Regions from separate parts of the Salinimonas marina genome, predicted to be linked through region 1. Evidence: predicted binding sites of a transcription regulator. Region 1 holds the regulator's gene; each other region holds the start of a gene.

Region 1 (6,535 bases):
GGGGCTCATCGACCCTGATGTTTACAATCGCGACATGTACGTTATGTTTGGTTTAACAGCGCTGCTGTTTTTCTTTAGTTTCAGTATTATTGGTAAAAAACAAATTGGCCGACTGGAAGGCAGCTTATTGCTGGTGTGCTTTTTAGGGTACCAATTTTGGTTATTTGGGTGAGATAACACACCATGCATGAGACATTTTTAGCATCTGCACGCCGGGTGATTGCCATTGAAAACCGAGCCATTACGGCCCTGGCGGACCGGCTTGATGAAGCATTCGCCAAGGCTTGTGACTACTTGTATCACTGCCGTGGTAAGGTGGTGGTGTGTGGCATGGGCAAATCCGGCCACATTGGCAATAAAATTGCGGCGACCCTGGCCAGTACCGGCACTCCGTCTTTTTTTATGCATCCGGGAGAAGCCAATCATGGTGACCTGGGCATGCTTGGCAAGGAAGATGTATTGCTGGCGATCTCCAATTCTGGTGAAACCGCCGAGCTCATCAACCTGCTACCGGTGGTAAAACGCTTAAATGTTCCGGTTATTGCCATGACCAACAGCCAGCACAGTACCCTGGGCCAGCATGCCGATGTGGTGCTGGATATCAGTGTGGGCGAAGAAGCCTGCTCACTGGGGTTGGCGCCAACCTCAAGTACTACGGCCACCCTGGTGATGGGCGATGCGCTGGCCATTGCGCTGTTGGATGCACGGGGCTTTACCTCGGATGATTTTGCGCTCTCGCATCCGGGCGGCAGTCTGGGCCGTAAATTACTGCTTAAAGTTAAAGATATTATGCTGACTGCCCCGGATTTGCCGTTGGTGTCCCAACACGCCACCATTACCCAGGCACTGCTTGAAATCTCCAGCAAGGGGCTGGGCATGACCGGTATCACTGACAATACCGGCAAGCTTTGCGGGGTATTTACCGACGGCGATTTACGCCGGGTGTTAGACAGCAAAGCAGATATTCATACCCTGGCCATAGACCAGGTGATGACCCGCAATGGCAAAACCATTGGTCCGGAAGAGCTGGCCGTAGAAGCACTTAACACCATGGAGGCCTGTAGTATTACTGCCCTGATGGTGGTGGATGAAAACCGGCATCCGGTGGGCGCGTTTAATATGCACATGCTACTTAAAGCAGGAGTTTTATAATGCCTCATACCGTAACGCTGTATGGCATGTTGGAAGAAAAAAGTTTCAACCGTTTGAAAGAACTGAAGTTACTGGTTTGTGATGTGGATGGGGTTTTCTCTGACGGCCGCATTTACCTAGGTAACGATGGCGAAGAGCTCAAAGCCTTTCACACCCGGGATGGCTACGGATTGAAGGCGGTGGTAAAAAGTGGCATCCAAGTTGCTGTCATTACCGGGCGCAGCTCCTCCATTGTAAAAAACCGTATGGAGGCCCTGGGTGTGCAACATATTATTCAGGGCGAAGAAGACAAGGCCAGTGCCCTGCACGGCTTGTGCACCGAACTTGGACTGAGCCCGGCGCAGGTGGCGGCCATTGGCGATGATGTACCGGATTTGGGAATGTATCAATATGCCGACACCAAAATTGCGGTGCGGGACGCCCATCCGCAGGTCTGTGCTGCCGCCAATTGGGTTTTGACCAAACCCGGTGGGTTCGGCGCCGTGCGGGAGCTGTGCGATATTATTTTGCAGGCCCACGGTAAGCTTCAGCAAATTCATGGAGCCAGCGTGTGAGTCGCCTTGGGATCAGTATCGCGTCGCTGTTTATGCTGGTATTACTGGTGTATATGCCGGTATGGATGAGCGAGACCGACAACACCATTGGGCAGACTGAAGAAGATGTACTTAAACCGGCGTATACCGCCAAAAACATCACTACTACCTTGTATGACGATAGCGGGTCGCTGAATCATCGGGTGTTTGCGCAAACCATGGAACATTATGATCAGCTTGGCTTTGTATTGTTCCAAAAGCCTGAATATACGGTGTATCTGAACCAGGGACAGACCCCCTGGCAGGTCACGGCAAATGAGGGTACGCTGTATAATAATAATCTTATCGAGCTGGAGTCGAAAGTAAGGGTTCGTAATCTGCAATCAAATGAATTTGTGCGCACCATCGAAACCGACTTCATAAAAATAAATCTGGATGACAAAACGCTCTTTTCGGATCAGCCTGTGGTGATTCGCGGAACAGAATTTGTTGTAAACAGTAATGGCATAAAGGGCGACCTTAGCTCACAACAGTATGAGTTGATTGATCATGTACAGACAACGTTTTCCCCTGGCAGCTAGTCTGCTGGCAATATTGTGCTTTGCGACACCGGTTATGGCCGGCAGTGCTGATTTTCAAAAACCTATCACCGTGGATGCACGTACCCAGTCTATGGATGGCAAAAATAAAGTCACCCGCTTCAAAGACAATGTGCTGATTACCCAGGGCACCCTGACCATCGAAGCCGATGAGGTTGAGGTCAATGCCAAGCAGGGTGAAGGTAAAGAAATTATGATTGCCCGCGGCAAACCTGCCCGCTATTCCCAAACCATGGATGATGGCAGCAAGGTCACCGCCCAAGCCAATGAACTTCGCTATGAAGTGAATAAACGGACCATTTCCATGCGCGGTAATGCCCAGATAAAACAAAATAGCAGCATGGTCAGTGGCGACAGCATTACTTATGACATGATGAAAGAACAATTGATGGCGACCAGCAGTGACGGCAATGATGATAGCCGGGTCACCACCGTATTTCGTCCGCAGGCGGTAAAAAAATTAAGTGATGAGTCTGAGGACAAGCAGGGTGACACCGACGGTAAGAATGATACGCAAGGTGACAAATAAGTATGGCAACACTGACAGCCCGGAACCTGGCAAAATCGTATAAATCCCGACAGGTGGTACTGGATGTCAGTCTGTCGGTATCCACCGGTCAGATTGTGGGTTTGCTTGGCCCCAACGGCGCAGGTAAAACCACCACGTTTTACATGATTGTGGGCCTGGTCGCGCTGGATAAAGGCAAAATCACCATCGATGATAACGAACTCACGCATCAGCCGATGCATGAACGTGCCCGTCAGGGGATTGGCTACCTGCCGCAGGAAGCCTCTATTTTTCGAAAACTGACAGTTCACGAAAATATCATGGCGATTTTACAAACCCGCAGCGATTTGGATTCACAAAAACGTGAAGAAGAAGCTGATGCCCTACTTGATGAATTTAATATCAACCATATACGTAATAGTACTGGTATGAGTTTGTCCGGCGGCGAGCGTCGACGGGTGGAAATTGCCCGGGCACTGGCCGCTAATCCGCAGTTCATTCTGTTGGATGAACCATTTGCCGGTGTTGATCCAATCTCAGTCAATGATATAAAAAAGATTATTCAGCATTTACGTGACCGGGGCATTGGGATCCTCATTACCGACCATAACGTACGGGAAACCCTGGATGTATGTGAGGAAGCCTACATCGTTAGTCATGGAGAGCTCATCGCGCAAGGCAGTGCGGAGCAAGTATTAAGCAACCAGAAAGTGCGTGATGTATACCTTGGTGAACAATTCAAGCTATAGTGTGGGTATTAGGGATGATCTTATACCCGGTGTTTCACCGGAAAACTTACACATGCACCCGAGTTTAAAATAAGACGTAGATGAAACCATCTTTACAGCTAAAATTTAGTCAACAGTTAACTATGACCCCGCAACTGCAGCAGGCCATTCGGCTATTGCAGTTGTCGACACTCGACCTTCAGCAGGAGATTCAGGAAGCGCTGGACTCAAACCCTTTGCTGGAAGTAGATGAAAGTAGTGACAACGACGGGGCAGAGAAAAACAACCAGGACAGCAACAGCGATTCCGACAATATCGAGGCCTCCGCTACGGCCGGTGACAACATGGACTCTGGCGAAGCGCTGGAGAAAAATGATTTGCCGGACGAGCTGCCTATCGACAGCACCTGGGATGAGTATTATTCCGCCTCTTCAGCCCCGGCTCCGGGGCCTGGCAGTGACGAAGACCAGGTATTTCAGGGTGAAACCACTGATGACATTCAGGCTCACCTGCTGTGGCAAATGCGCCTCACCCACTTTTCAGAAACAGATCGCGCCATCGCGATGGCGATTATCGACTCAATTGATGAGTCAGGGTATCTGACTGTATCGGTGGAAGAAATTCTGCAAAGCGTGAACAGCGATGAAACCGAAGAGCCGGTGGAAGAAGATGAAGTGGAGTGTGTGTTAAAGCGCATCCAGTTGTTTGATCCTTTAGGTTCCGGCTCACGCACTCCCCAGGAATGTCTGCTGGTGCAATTACGCCAGTTTGCCCCTGATACCCCCTGGCTGGAAGAAGCCCGCAGCCTGATTGAGGATTACTCTGATTTACTGAGCAGTAAAGACTACCGCACCCTGATGCGCAAAAGTAAGCTCAAAGAAGATCAGCTGCGAGAGGCTATGCGGTTACTGCAAACCCTGAATCCTCGTCCTGGCAGTGCGCTGATCACCAAAGAACCTGAGTATGTGATTCCGGATGTGTCGGTAGCCAAAAAGAATGGCCGCTGGTCAGTAGAGCTAAATCCGGACAGTTTGCCAAAACTGAGCGTAAATCAACAATACGCTGCGATGAGCCGGCGGGCTCGCAACAGCAGTGATTCGCAGTTTATTCGTTCGCATATGCAGGAAGCAAAATGGTTTATCAAAAGCCTCGAGTCGCGTAATGATACGCTGCTGAAGGTGGCGAATTGTATTGTGCAGCAACAAATGGGCTTTTTTGAACATGGGCCCGAGATGATGAAGCCCATGGTGCTGAATGATGTTGCCGAGATGGTGGACATGCACGAATCAACGATTTCCCGGGTCACGACCCAGAAGTATATGCACACCCCTCGTGGTATCTTTGAGCTGAAATATTTCTTCTCAAGCCATGTGGCTACGGAGTCTGGCGGCGAGTGTTCTTCCACCGCCATACGGGCCCTGATTAAAAAGCTGGTGGCGGCTGAAACACCCAGCAAGCCACTTAGCGATAGCAAAATTGCAGATGTGTTGGCCGAGCAAGGAATAAAAGTTGCCCGGCGGACAATTGCAAAATATCGGGAATCGTTATCGATCCCACCGTCGAACCAACGCAAAAGCCTGATTTAATAAGGCTAGCTCACAATAAGGAAGGCGAACTATGCAAATCAATCTTACTGGTCATCATATTGAGATCACTGACTCTTTGCGTAATTATGTCGATACAAAATTCAGTAAGCTGGAGCGCCATTTTGACCATATTTCCAATGTTCATGTTATTTTGAACGTGGAAAAGATAACGCAGAAAGCGGAAGCTACGGTTCACCTAAGTGGAGCAGAAGTCTTTGCTTCGTCAGAAAATACCGATATGTATGCAGCCATTGATAGCATGGTCGATAAACTGGATAGGCAGGTTATCAAGCATAAGGAAAAACTGAAAAAACATTAGTCTGTCACTATGGATATACAAGCCATCATAAGCCTGGACCGCACAAAATGTGCGGTCCAGTGCAATAGTAAAAAGCGTATTCTGGAAGTCATCAGTGGCATCGCTTCTGACAACAATCCCGAAGTGGATGAAACTGCGGTCATGAACGCCCTGATGTCCCGGGAAAAAATGGGCAGCACCGGTATTGGTAACGGCATTGCGTTACCTCATGGCCGTTTACCGGGTCTGGACCGGGTGATTGCCATAGTGGTGACCAGTGATCCTGCCATCGATTTTGATGCCATTGACAACAAACCTGTAGATATTTTCTTTACCCTGCTGGTGCCAGAGGAACAAACCGAAGGTCACTTACAGACCCTGGCCATGGTCGCAGGGAAACTCAGCGACAAAGATACCGTAAAAGCCATTCGCCGGGCGCAAACAGGTGATGACATTTTCGCCGCTTTACAATAACATCCTTCGCTAACGCGTATATCATGGAGCAGCGCTTTGAAGCTTATTATTATCAGCGGTCGTTCCGGGTCTGGCAAGTCAGTAGCACTGCGGGCCCTGGAAGATTTGGGTTACTATTGTGTTGATAATATCCCGGTCAATTTACTGCCTGCCCTGACGCACTCGGTGTCAGAACAATTTGACCAGGTGGCAGTAAGCATTGATGTTCGAAATCTGCCTGAAGATCCTACCGAACTGGTTGAAATTCTCGATTACCTGCCCGAATCCTGGTCCATGACCATCGTTTATATTGATGCCAGTGATGATATTCTGGTGAAACGATTCAGCGAAACCCGCCGGTTACATCCATTGGCCCGGTTGAAAAAGTCGTTGGCCGAAGCGATCCATACTGAGCGGGAGCTACTGGCCCCCATCGCCGAGCGCGCTGACTTATACATTGATACTGACTCATTGTCGATTCATCAGTTGGCTGAGCTTATTCGTGAACGAATACTGGGTAAAAAAAGCTCCAGACTGGTGCTGGTATTTGAATCCTTTGGCTTTAAACACGGCATTCCTAAAGACGCTGATTATGTGTTTGACGCCCGCTTTTTACCTAATCCCCACTGGGAACCGGATTTGAAGCATTTAACCGGCCTGGACGGCCCGGTGGAAGTC
Region 2 (6,535 bases), 1.8 Mb from region 1:
GTTACACTATGTATTCATGTAACGATACCTGTACCTCTAACTTACCTTTTCGACCTACAACACGTTATGTCATTGTGGGCTTTTACCGTTACCTTCGGTAACGTTATTAAAGTAGGTTAGAGGTACAGGTGGGTTTCCCCATTCGGACATCTGTGGCTCAAATGCGTTTTGTCAGCTCACCACAGCTTTTCGCAGACTTACACGTCCTTCATCGCCTCTAACTGCCAAGGCATCCACCGTATACGCTTTGTCACTTAACCATACAACCCCAAGCAGCCTTTTGACTTCTGCGTTAGGCGGTGAGTTAACACCTGCTGTATGATGACAAGCTAATCGATAAATTGCCTTGCTATCTCATTGACAATCGGACTTGCCGATTGGCACGCTTTTCAGCGCTTTTCGATAACAAGTAATTTAAGTCAAGTAGAGTAGCTTACTTGAAAGAACATCTTTCGATATTCAATCTCAGTTACTCAATTTTGATTGATTACTAATTAATATCAGCTTTCCAAATTGTTAAAGAACATATCGTGGTTGTATCAACCACTTCTAAAGACACTTTATAAAATGTGCTTAGAAGTGGTGGAGCTAAGCAGGATCGAACTGCTGACCTCCTGAATGCAAATCAGGCGCTCTCCCAGCTGAGCTATAGCCCCAAAACCATCTATTGCGCTTATTAGCGCATTTCTTTCTCAGGCAAGGCGGTGGCGCGCGTAGTGTGCGAAAAGCACATAAGCGTGACACTAACGAAGCATAAGGAAGAAATTGGTAGGCTTGGGCAGACTTGAACTGCCGACCTCACCCTTATCAGGGGTGCGCTCTAACCAGCTGAGCTACAAGCCTATTGCTTGGTCTTTATCGCTCATGCTGCCTTGCTGCGAAATTTGCTTGGTCACAATCAGACGATTGCTCCCTACGACAAATTTCTCGCAGCGTTGCCTGACCGACAAATCCGCTACGCAATACCCGGTTTAGTCCGCGCATTACGCTAAACGTTCTTTTAATATAACAAGACTATCTGTGTGGACACTACGCTAAGAGTGCTCGTCGATTCTTTTGGTAAGGAGGTGATCCAACCGCAGGTTCCCCTACGGTTACCTTGTTACGACTTCACCCCAGTCATGAAACACAAAGTGGTGATCGCACTCCCGAAGGTTATGCTAACCACTTCTTTTGCATCCCACTCCCATGGTGTGACGGGCGGTGTGTACAAGGCCCGGGAACGTATTCACCGCAGTATTCTGACCTGCGATTACTAGCGATTCCGACTTCACGGAGTCGAGTTGCAGACTCCGATCCGGACTACGACATTCTTTAAGGGGTCCGCTCCACATCACTGTCTCGCTTCCCTCTGTAAATGCCATTGTAGCACGTGTGTAGCCCTACACGTAAGGGCCATGATGACTTGACGTCGTCCCCACCTTCCTCCGGTTTGTCACCGGCAGTCTCCTTAGAGTGCCCAACTAAATGATGGCAACTAAGGACAAGGGTTGCGCTCGTTGCGGGACTTAACCCAACATCTCACGACACGAGCTGACGACAGCCATGCAGCACCTGTGTCTGAGTTCCCGAAGGCACGAAACCATCTCTGGTAACTTCTCAGCATGTCAAGTGTAGGTAAGGTTCTTCGCGTTGCATCGAATTAAACCACATGCTCCACCGCTTGTGCGGGCCCCCGTCAATTCATTTGAGTTTTAACCTTGCGGCCGTACTCCCCAGGCGGTCTACTTATCGCGTTAGCTTCGCTACTCACAACTTAAAGTCGCAAACAGCTAGTAGACAGCGTTTACGGTGTGGACTACCAGGGTATCTAATCCTGTTCGCTACCCACACTTTCGCACATGAGCGTCAGTCTTTGGCCAGGGAGTCGCCTTCGCCACTGATGTTCCTCCAGATATCTACGCATTTCACCGCTACACCTGGAATTCCACTCCCCTCTCCAAGACTCTAGTCTGCCAGTTCTAAATGACCGTCCCAGGTTGAGCCCAGGGCTTTCACATCTAGCTTAACAAACCGCCTGCGTGCGCTTTACGCCCAGTAATTCCGATTAACGCTTGCACCCTCCGTATTACCGCGGCTGCTGGCACGGAGTTAGCCGGTGCTTCTTCTGTGGGTAACGTCACAGCTAACGGGTATTAACCGTTAACCTTTCCTCCCCACTGAAAGTGCTTTACAACCCGAAGGCCTTCTTCACACACGCGGCATGGCTGGATCAGGGTTGCCCCCATTGTCCAATATTCCCCACTGCTGCCTCCCGTAGGAGTCTGGGCCGTGTCTCAGTCCCAGTGTGGCTGATCTTCCTCTCAGAACAGCTAGAGATCGTTGCCTTGGTGAGCCTTTACCCCACCAACTAGCTAATCTCACTTGGGCCTCTCTTTGCGCAAGAGCCCGAAAGCCCTCGTTTGGTCCGTAGACATTATGCGGTATTAGCCACCGTTTCCAGTGGTTATCCCCTCGCAAAGGCAAGTTCCCAAGCATTACTCACCCGTCCGCCACTCGTCATCACCTAGCAAGCTAGACATGTTACCGTTCGACTTGCATGTGTTAGGCCTGCCGCCAGCGTTCAATCTGAGCCATGATCAAACTCTTCAATTAAATATATCGAAAACTTTTTATGAATCGTCGGTTGACACTCTTAACGAGTGCCCACACAGATTGTCTTGTTATAAATTGTTAAAGAACATTTTGACAGCCGGCATGCCGGCTGGCACGCTTTTCGAAGTAAACTTATGTTTATTCCTACTTCACGCTTTGCTTCGTTTCTCCCCGAAGCGGGATGCGCATTCTACGCGTTTCGTTTTTTGCGTCAACCCTTTTTTGAAAGTTTTTTTCTAAAAGCGGTTGAGGCTTAAAACCGTTACCAGCGTTGCTCTGTAGCCTGACTGATAACCCTTCTTCAGTGTTGCCGTTTGGCCTGTCCCGTCGAAGTGGAGCGCATTCTACAAACCTCAGAATTATTGGCAAGCTTTTTTTTGAAAAAACATAAAAAAAGCGACCTTTCGGTCGCTTTTTAAACGAAACGCCTATATTAGCTGTTTTTATGTTCAGCTTCAGGGTCATTTTTATGGGGTTGAGAAGCATCGGATGCTTTTGGAGCTTCGTCTTCCTCTTTAAAGTCGGCATCGTTTTCTTCGTGATCACCCACGACATCATCTAAGGTTACCTTGTCCACGGTGCGGAAGGTATTGACCGGGCCAGCCAGAGCATACAAAGCAAATACAATGAACAGAACCAATGCGGGTTCAGTTGCCACGATAACAAATACCATCAATATAATAAGTATGGCGACAAAGGGCACTTTGCCATGCCAGTTCACTTCTTTAAAGGAGTTGTATTTGAAGTTACTTACCATGAGTAATCCCGCTGCTGATGTTATTATAGCTACCAACCAGCCATAATCATCACCGTTAGCACCGTATTCTACACCTACCCATACCAGGCCAGCTACCAACGCAGCGGCTGAAGGACTTGCCAGTCCCTGGAAAAACCGTTTGTCGGCAATGCCGATTTGGGTATTAAAACGCGCCAAACGTAATGCTGAGCCTGCTACATATATGAAGGCTGCTAACCATCCAAGCTTCCCAAGTTCGGTCAACCCCCAGTTATAGGCCACTAACGCGGGCGCCATACCGAAAGAAACCATGTCGGCCATTGAGTCGTACTCGGCGCCAAAATCACTTTGGGTATCAGTCATTCGCGCTACCCGTCCATCCAGTCCATCAAACACCATAGCTACGAATATTGCGATGGCGGCAGCCTCGAAGCGACCGTTCATCGACGACACTACGGCAAAAAAACCGGAGAACAGACCCGCTGTGGTCAGCAGGTTAGGTAAAAGATAAATACCTTTTCGCTTACTTTTAGACATAGTTCCTCATTTGTCAGATACGCTTACAATCGTAGTATTTCATAAACTCGCATACGCAGCATAGTGAAAAATGGGGCAATAGCCCGTTATAACAGGGTATTGCCACATATACGCGCTCACAAATTAAACTACGCTATAATAATTGTCCCCGTTTCAGCTAGTTACATTGTCGATTTTTTTTACACACCCTTTCTTTCACACACTGTAAAAATTACAAGTCACTGAAAAGGTTATATTATCAACATTGGCACTTATCTTGAATAGCCTAACTTTGACTTGGCTTGGGTATTTAGGAAGATAATCATGAAAGCACTATTAAAAACATTAAGCATCGTTGGCGTGCTAGCTACAGGGATCACCGGCGCGCAAGCAGCGGATACGACCTGGACTTTTGACGGTTCTAATATGACAACCACTGGTTGGCATTACGGGAACACATTAACAAAGACTGTCAACGGCTCTACAGTGACGATTAACTCTTTTTCTGATAGTTTATGGGGCGCAGGCGGCCCTGTCCATTTGGCTAAGGCCGCTAGGTATAGCGGCGGTTTGGGAGTAACTGGGATTGGTGATTCTCAACATACCACAGATAACTATAGTGGAACCGACATGTTGCTGTTTGATTTCGGAAGCGCGGTTAACCTCGCAGGGATAGATATAGGCTATGTCAGTTCAGGTTATAACTCAGATGTGTCGGTAGCCGCATTTGATAGTTTAGCAGGTACAGATAATAGTTCATGGGGAACTGTATTAAATAACGCTATATTTAAAACAAGCTTTGCTGATGTTGAAAATAACCCTATAACCACGATAGCCACAGAAGCTCGTTATTGGTTAATAGGAGCTTATAATAGCGTGTTTGGTGGCGACAGCGAGTCTGGATTCGACAAATTCAAAATCTTAGCTTTGCACACCAATGACCCTGTCGACGTTCCCGCACCGGCTACCGCCTTATTAATGCTATTAGGTTTGGGTCTGGTTGGTTTGCGTCGCCGTCAGAAGTAAGTCTTAACATATATACCTAAAGCCTCGCTCTGTGCGGGGCTTTTTTGTGTAAACTGATTTTATAGCATGATGAACCAGGAGAGCACGCCGTGCGCAGTCAAATAAAAGGATGTCTGTTAGGCTTAATGTTAACAGGTAGCAGTGTAGCATTTGCTGATGAAGCGCAAACCTATGATGAAGCGTTAACCGCTTACACACAGGGTCAATATCAAGACTCGTACATGCTGTTGAAGCAGGTGTTAAACACCAACCCTGATCATCTTCCTTCTAAGCTATTGATGGGCCGGGTGTTGCTGCTTGATGGGTATGTGCGCGAAGCCATCGATGAATTTGAAGAAGTGTTATTAGCTGGCGGTGATGAAAATCTGGTGCTTCCTTACCTATCCAGAGCCTATTTGTACGCGGGCAAATTCAATAAAATATTTGCGATGCTCAGTCAATATGAGCTTGATGAGGATGCCCGCCTGACGGTCACCCTGATGGCCGGCAATGCTCATATTCGGTTAAACGAAAGGCAGGAAGCGGCGCGTTTATATCAACGTACCTTGAATGACTTTCCTCATTCCGTAGCTCTGCTTATCGCCCAGACCAATTTGCTTATAGATTTAAATCAGCTGGAAAAAGCCCAACAATTGCTGGACCGCGCCATTCAGTTGCACGGCCAGGCCCCGTTCACACTGCTGGCAAGCGGCAAGCTGGCTGATGCCCGCGGGCAGCAAAGCCTCACCCATTATGAACAAGCGTATTTGATGGCCCCGGACAACCCGGCCACCATGCGGGCCTATGCTGGTGCCCTTGCCGAAGCTGGCCAGTATGCCAAAGCCGAAGAGCTGGTTAAAGCTATCGAACGTCAGTCTCCGAACGATGTACAGAATCAGTTGTTAAAAGCTCGTCTGTTGGCGCTTACGCAAAACCAGCTTGAAGCAGATAAAATTTTACGGGAGCTGACCGAACGTCTGAGCTTATTATCCGATGAACAGCTTAATGAGCAAATTGAGCTTAGCCTGATAGCCGGCATTGTGGCCTATCTGAATAAAAACTACGAGATGGCCAGCACCGAACTGAGCCGCTATCTGGGCCAGCGTGATGCCACCCCGGAACAACTAGGCATGTTAGCCGACTCGCTGCTACGCACCGGTTCTTATAAAGATGCGGTAAAGCTATTGGAAAAACATGAAGCGCTGGTTGTACAAAACCTCAGTCTGGCAAGACTTAACTGTGAGCTGTTTATCACCCTGAATCGTTCATTCAAATGTGAACAGTTGCTCCCGGAGCTAACCCGGCGCTACGAAGGTGACCCTCAGTTTGCGATATTAAAAACCAAGCTCTACATGAATATTCGCAAACTGGATAAGGCAAAGGCACTGCTTAATTCACAACTGCGCGACTCTGAAGATGAAGAAGTCATAAAGCTGAAGATCGCACTTTTAAGCGATGAAGAAAATTTTTCCCAAGCACTGACTTTAGCCCAGCAGCTACTCACTGCGAATGAAGCAAACCCGGATTATCAGGCGCTTAACGCTGACTTGCTTATCCGCACCAGTCAGCTCGACCAGGCCGATGAACTGGTGGGGAAATTGTTAAACAACAACCCCCAGTCGGTAGCCGGTCTGGTGGCCAAATCACGAATTGCGTATTACCAGAAAAATCTGGAGCAGGCCC
Region 3 (6,535 bases), 1.4 Mb from region 1:
GGTATCGGGCGCGGGGGTTGACGAATCAACCGCCGGTGACACTAACGGATCATAGCTCATGAGAAGGTGAGCAACATCTCAGCACCCTCACATTTGCACAAAGTGTCGCAGACCGGACAATCATAGCCTTCATATAAAGCTTCATGACGCCATTTATCCGGGTGCTTGCGAATCAACTCTCCGCCATTTTTTTGAAAATATAAAAAGGCGCTGTTGCCCGGACTGGCGAGCCAGATATGGGCCAGCCCAGCTGCGGCGCCCTGTTGTCTGGCACTGTCGATAGAATGCCTGAGCATGGTGCTGCCAATACTCTGACCTTGCCGGTCAGGGGACACCGTATTGCATTTAAAATAGCATACGGCGTTGGATGCTACCGGCCAGCGACTTGGGGTACACCATTTATCCGGTTGCCACTGGGTGTGTGCCAGCGTTAATCTGAAACCCACAACCTGGTGGGTGTCCACCGCCACCCAGCTGGCGTTAATGCCATTATGAAAGCTTTTGTTGTAAATCGACTGCAGGCTTTGTGCGGATAAATAATTGTCGCCGTGAACGGCGTTTCCAAGTTTAATGACCCCTGCAAAGTGGCGGGGGCTAAAGGGCAGTAGGTAATACTCATTTAGTTTTTATCCCGTCTAGGTGAACATCCAGTGCTTCGACTGAAATCAAAATTTCGCGCACCGAAATCCATAGTGAATACATCAGACAGATTAAACTGGCGGCAAAAATCCAGTTTCCGGCAAGCTGGTAAGTCAGATAAATAGCCAGCATCGAAAGCACACACAGAAAAAAACTGACTACGCCAGCTATCTGCATCCGCTTAATCAGCTGGATGCGCTGGCGTAAATTCTGGATTTGGGCGGTGGTGTTCTGATCCCACTTTTCTTTCGAAAAGTTGCGAATAATGGTCGCCAGGGTCAAAAAACGATTGGTGTAAGCCAGCAGTAATAGCGAAATCGCCGGGAACAGCATGGCAGGCGTAGCGATATCTATTGTCATGAATGAAAGGCTCGCTGTTGTTCACAAAGTTATCCCGGCCTGGGTTGCGGCTGCAGATACAGAAGCAGCTGTGGTTAAGACCGCAGAAAAGGTGACCAGAACAATATCAGATTACATTTTTTCAACCGGTAAACCGGCATCATGCCAGCCCATCATATCACCTTCAAGATGACTAACGTTATCGAATGACCTGGCCTTAAGGGTTTCAATGGCCAGTTTTGCCCGTCGGCCTGAGCGGCAATAAATAATCAAAGGTTTTTGTTTACTGTCGGCAAGATAAGAAATGTGGGTGTCTATTTTGTCATAGGGATATTCACCGCGCCCGGGATATGATTTTTGGCAAATTCGGTGGGTGTCCTGACATCAATCAACAGCCATTCATTGCTACGAACTTTTTCTAATATCTGGGGCCGTGGTTTACCGAAGGCTGCCAGGGGAGCGGAGCATCGGCGGCACCCACCGAACTCACCAGCAACCCCATCACCAACAGCACCACTTTCAAACTGGAAGACATAAGCAGGATCCTGTGTTATCAGAACACGGCCAGCTCAATTGCTGACGCCGGTATTAAGTATAGCCTGAAACGCATCAGTAGGGCAGTACTAGCGCGGGCTGGGTGTCTGGATCGCGGCGCACAGTTGCCGGAGTTGGGGCAGTAACCGTAGGGTAAAGCGGCTGGTTATATCCGGGTCAACCCGAATAATCGGGGCGTTCAATACCGGTCGGTGAGGTTGCCAGAATGCCCGTTCATCGGCCAGTGGCTGGCCATTGGCGGCAATGATGATCTCAGGCTGACGACGCAGCACCTCCTGGGGGAAACCTGAGGGTAGGCCACCGGGGCGTCGGCAAAAATTGTCTGGCCACCGCAATAATTTAGCAGCCTATCGGGCCAGGACCCAGCGCCCACGCTCATCAAAGGCTGATTTGATAAATAATAAAAAACCGGTTTATTGGTGGGTGTCCTGTATTGATCGCCTAACCGTTTAAGTCCCACAAGAAACGGTTTGGTCACCGCGCGTGCCTGGTTGGCCAGCCCCAGCAGCTCGCCCAATTCATTTATTTCGTGAGCAATGTCCTCGGGGGTGACGGGCTGAGATAAAAATACTTCAAATCCCAGACTTTGTAAGCGGGCAATATCCTGTGGTTTATTGCCACCCTGCCAGGCCAGAATAAGATCAGGATCCAGCTTCATAATGGCTTTGATATCGACCCCGTGATAGCTGGCCACCACCGGTTTGTTCGCGGCCGAAGGTGGATAATCACTGTGGGCGCTAACTGCCAGTAACTCATCTTCATAGTTCAGGCTATATACCCACTCGGCCAGGTGCGGGGATAAGGTCACCACGGTTTTAGCGCTGATCAGATGGCTCCATAACAGCATCGAACCGGTCACAAAAAGCCACAGCCAACCTGGCCGGCACATCGCTTTCATGACCACCCCAAAGGCCAGCAGGTCACAAACGTCAGCAACAGTAATATCGCCATTAACAGGTTGGTGCGGTCGATGGCATGTTTAGCCCGGGATACATCGGAAAGCCGCACTTCCCGCGGGCCGCCCACCCTTGGATAACGAAATTTTTGCTGTTGATAAATGGCCGGCCCGCCCAGCTGAAAACCTAATGCTCCACCGACCAGGGCCAGCAATAACGAGGTACTGTCGGTAGCCGGACTACGGCGGGCAGCCTGAATAGCATCAATGGGATGTGTAACTAAGATAAGCAAAAAAGTAGTGAGCCAGGCAGGCACTATTGCCAGCAAGCGGGTTAGTTTCTGAACAGGCCCCACAAAATAGTCAAAGCCAGGCCGCCGGCAATGCCACTGCCAACTTAGCATCAATAACAACCGGTAGGTAAGGGCGGCCACCGGGCCGGCCAGCAAAAACCAGAACACCACGGCGCCATAGATATAACAAAACCGCAGGAACAAGGCCTCAATCGCCGCTTTGGCGATACCCACCGGACTGAGTCTGTCGGTATCACGGGCGACCAGCAACCGAAGCCGGTCACGGGCCAGCATCTTCTTTTCCTGGTTCAGCGCCGAACGCACCTGTCTGTAGGCTTTGCGGTCATGCCCGAAATCCAGAATGGCCAATAAAATGAGCCCTTCAAAAAACACCGGGTACTCTGCCATATTCACCAGCAGTGCTAGTAGCACCAGCAATGGACCAAGTAAAACCGCCGCCCCCAAAATACCGGATAACCGATGCTGAGACACCGAATAATCAGCCCCTGGACGGACCCGCCGGGCCATGGTTTCAGAGAGCTGGCGCATCAGGGTCAGTGGATGATAGGCGCGCGGCCATCGCCATGTCGCATCGCAAGCCATAACCACTAAAATCAGTGCCAGCGACTGCAAGACAGGCTCTGACACAATGGTGTTCCATACCCCGGTGAACATAGGCTTAATCCAAGACGGCAAGCATTCCCATTACCAGCTGGGCAGAATTTTTAGCCGCCTGTTCCAGGTATTCCTGGAACGACACCGACGACGTTTTTCCGGCAATATCAGATAATGAGCGGATCACCAGAAAAGGCGTGTTAAGCATATGGCATGTCTGAGCGATGGCTGCCCCTTCCATCTCACAGGCTTTCATATCCCGAAACGTAGACTGAATTCGCTGGGCAGCGTCATCGCTGCCAATGAAGGCATCGCCGGTGCAAATCAAGCCGGTGGCGTGGGTGATCCCCTCAATGGCATCGGTAGCCTGTTGCGCCGCACTCATCAGGGTGGGATCACTATGGTAAGCCTCGGGCATATCTCCGGCGCACTGCCCCGGCGCATAACCAAAGTGCGTCAAATCCACATCATGATGTTTTAACGCGCTGCCAATGACAATGTCGCCAATGTTCAGGGCGCTATCAAAGCCCCCGGCTGAACCTGTATTTACCACATAGTCAGGCGCAAATTGCTGAATCAGCGCGGTGGTTGCCAGGGTGGCCGCCACTTTACCAATCCCACAACGTACTAGTACCACCTGATGTCCGTGCAAGGTACCTTCCACGAAGGTCAGGTGGTGCCACTGAATGGTGGTAGCATCGCTCAGCGAGGCTTGTAATAGCGCAACTTCCTGATCCATTGCGCCCAGAATTCCGATTTTTGCCATAGTGCTCTTAATAGGTTGTATGTGCGCCAGAAGCAGCGCATATGGTGCAGTGTATAAATATGGTAATACGAAAAGAAAAAAACTGACAGCATTGAAAAGAAGATGAGGGAAAGCCCTGGGGGGCTTTCCCTCTGAAAATGATTATGCGGCAGCGCGACTTGAGCGCAGCGGCCGGGTAGGACGCTTAGGCGGCTGCGGGTTGTGTGTAGGGGCCTGGGCCAGCTTTTGCTGACGACGACGGTAACCAATCAGTTTGGTTTCCAGGCACTCACGAATCTCTTCTACTGTATATCCTGATTTAACCTTGATACGGGCGTGAGGCATGCCAGCCGCATCCAGGGTGCCGGACACAAACCAGTCCCGTTGCGTCTTGTAGCCATCCTTACCATTAGCATGCACCAGGTCAATAGCCATGACCGGTGTCATATCGGTTTTATCGCACAACACAAAATCCAGCTGGCGTGACGATGCCCGGCTTAAGGCGGCTCCGGCTTGTTTTTTCGCGGTATTTTGACGCACCTGAACCAGATCGCTTAGACGAACCCGACACACTACCCGAAATTCGCGTCCCACAGCCTGTTCAATCAGGCCTAAAAAGCTTTGCTCTACAGGAGTAAATAACGAAGGCTTGCGTCGAAATGGAAATGCGACCCCTCCGTCTGACAGTTTTATGGCGCCCAGAGCGACCACAATTAACAGCATCATTAAAATTATTGCCAGTTCCATAACGATTCCTCAAAAACCCGGTCTTAGATGTCATTTTTCTGACGATATGTGCGGGATTTCCGTCAGTTCTAATGAATTAGCAAGGGGGGTGCCAATAAGGCTGATAGTGGGCTTTATTTAAAAAAGTTATGAAAATCAAACAGAAAAGCGCTCAATGCGAGCGCTTTTTGGGTCAACAGGAGAATAAGGTGGCAGGTTACTGACTGGCTAGCAAGGTATCGATGACGAGCAAATCCACCTGCGCGCCATGCTGATCAGGGGAGACCACCACCCGAATATTATTGTTCGGGGCACTTAACACCACCCGTTTATTAAAACGGCTGACCACCGCCAGTTCAGGCATTGCCTGCTGGTACCATTGCAAAATGGTCTGAGTATCTACAGGCGTATGATAGACCAGCGAGGCCGGCAGTTCGTCGTCGAAGCGCTGACACTGGGTGGCTCCGGCAGGCATGGCAATCGAGTAAAAGTCGGCAGGGCAGACGGCGGTGTCCGGTCCTGATGTGTTGGCGGCCAGCACAGGCACACAAAGTAATGAGGCAAGTGCCAAGGGCAATACTTTAAGCAAGGTCATTGTCGGCCTTTTAGTGATGAATTTTAATACAAAAACAACTATAGGCAATGGCGCTGCCCACGGCAACCTTCGAAGGGGGGGATTAGGTATGCGAAAAAAGCAGTAGGTATGAGGAGGATAATAAAGGAATATTTATAATTTCATCCAGCACGTCGCGGCGGAAGGAAGGTCTGCCCGCACACTGGGGTGTGGGGCAGAGTGGCTGATTACGGTTTACACCTCCAGGTAATCCATAATGCCAGCGGCGGCCTTGCGGCCTTCATCGATGGCGGTCACCACCAGATCGGAACCGCGCACCATGTCCCCGCCGGCAAAAATCCTGGGGTTACTGGTCTGGTAAGCAAACTTGCCTTTAGAGGGCGCCATGACCCGACCTTTTTCATCTAAAATGATGCCGTGATCAGCAAACCAGTCTGAAGGACTGGGCTGAAAACCAAAGGCTATAATTACGGCGTCGGCGCTAAGCACATGTTCAGAGTCTTTCACATCAACCGGACGTCGCCGGCCATTGACATCCGGTGGCCCCATCTCGGTTTTCACCAGTCGCACACCATTGGCACGGCCGTGCTCATCGATGCTGATGTCCTGAGGCTGAACATTAAATACAAACTCAACGCCTTCTTCTCTGGCATTTTGTACTTCCTTGCGCGAGCCGGGCATACTTTGTTCATCTCGGCGGTAGGCACAAACTACGCGTTTGGCCCCCTGGCGGATGGAGGTACGCACACAGTCCATGGTGGTATCACCACCACCAAGCACCACCACCGTTTTGCCTTTCATATCGATAAAGTCTGCCGGATCTTTTTCGAGCCCCATCACCCGATTGGTATTGGCTATCAAAAAGGGCAGGGCTTCATAAACGCCTTCGACCTGTTCATTGACAAAGCCGCCCTGCATCGACTTATAGGTACCCATCCCCAGAAACACCGCATCATGCCGCTCCATCAGCTCTTCTATCTGTACATCTTTGCCAATTTCGGTATTGAGCACAAACTCGATGCCCATATCGGTGAAGATTTGCCGGCGCAGCTTTATCACATCTTTTTCAAGCTTGAAGGACGGAATACCAAAGGTCAGCAGCCCGCCAATTTCTTCGTATTTGTCATACACCACGGGTTTCACGCCATTGCGTA

What was found. Region 1 encodes sigma-54, which starts transcription at its own class of promoters, with help from an activator protein. Its sites were predicted from a motif close to GTTGGCACGNNNNTNGNNT; they were not measured.
Region 2: the regulator sigma-54 is predicted to act here: its motif matches at 4,112-4,130, upstream of xdp1 (exosortase-dependent surface protein XDP1).
Region 3: the regulator sigma-54 is predicted to act here: its motif matches at 4,906-4,924, upstream of IT774_RS03170 (DUF2726 domain-containing protein).

The regions. Positions count from the first base shown of each region.
Region 1 is NZ_CP064795.1:3,060,803-3,067,337, forward strand. Features, by position in the region: gene IT774_RS13715 (calcium/sodium antiporter) at 1-172, shown strand, start outside; gene IT774_RS13720 (KpsF/GutQ family sugar-phosphate isomerase) at 184-1,152, shown strand; gene kdsC (3-deoxy-manno-octulosonate-8-phosphatase KdsC) at 1,152-1,706, shown strand; gene lptC (LPS export ABC transporter periplasmic protein LptC) at 1,703-2,266, shown strand; gene lptA (lipopolysaccharide transport periplasmic protein LptA) at 2,235-2,813, shown strand; gene lptB (LPS export ABC transporter ATP-binding protein) at 2,816-3,541, shown strand; gene IT774_RS13745 (RNA polymerase factor sigma-54) at 3,622-5,106, shown strand; gene hpf (ribosome hibernation promoting factor) at 5,138-5,425, shown strand; gene ptsN (PTS IIA-like nitrogen regulatory protein PtsN) at 5,435-5,878, shown strand; gene rapZ (RNase adapter RapZ) at 5,915-6,535, shown strand, end outside.
Region 2 is NZ_CP064795.1:1,227,046-1,233,580, reverse strand. Features, by position in the region: rRNA gene IT774_RS05450 (23S ribosomal RNA) at 1-260, opposite strand, end outside; tRNA gene IT774_RS05445 (tRNA-Ala) at 581-656, opposite strand; tRNA gene IT774_RS05440 (tRNA-Ile) at 767-843, opposite strand; rRNA gene IT774_RS05435 (16S ribosomal RNA) at 1,061-2,595, opposite strand; gene pssA (CDP-diacylglycerol--serine O-phosphatidyltransferase) at 3,029-3,868, opposite strand; gene xdp1 (exosortase-dependent surface protein XDP1) at 4,172-4,873, shown strand; gene IT774_RS05420 (tetratricopeptide repeat protein) at 4,963-6,535, shown strand, end outside.
Region 3 is NZ_CP064795.1:731,052-737,586, forward strand. Features, by position in the region: gene IT774_RS03130 (NAD(P)/FAD-dependent oxidoreductase) at 1-60, opposite strand, end outside; gene IT774_RS03135 (N-acetyltransferase) at 57-446, opposite strand; gene IT774_RS03140 (DUF2721 domain-containing protein) at 616-999, opposite strand; gene IT774_RS17685 (rhodanese-like domain-containing protein) at 1,111-1,251, opposite strand; gene IT774_RS17980 (rhodanese-like domain-containing protein) at 1,293-1,370, opposite strand; gene IT774_RS03155 (helical backbone metal receptor) at 1,712-2,431, opposite strand; gene IT774_RS03160 (cobalamin biosynthesis protein CobD/CbiB) at 2,428-3,369, opposite strand; gene IT774_RS03165 (5'-methylthioadenosine/adenosylhomocysteine nucleosidase) at 3,401-4,102, opposite strand; gene IT774_RS03170 (DUF2726 domain-containing protein) at 4,244-4,828, opposite strand; gene IT774_RS03175 (hypothetical protein) at 5,025-5,402, opposite strand; gene IT774_RS03180 (FAD-dependent oxidoreductase) at 5,616-6,535, opposite strand, start outside.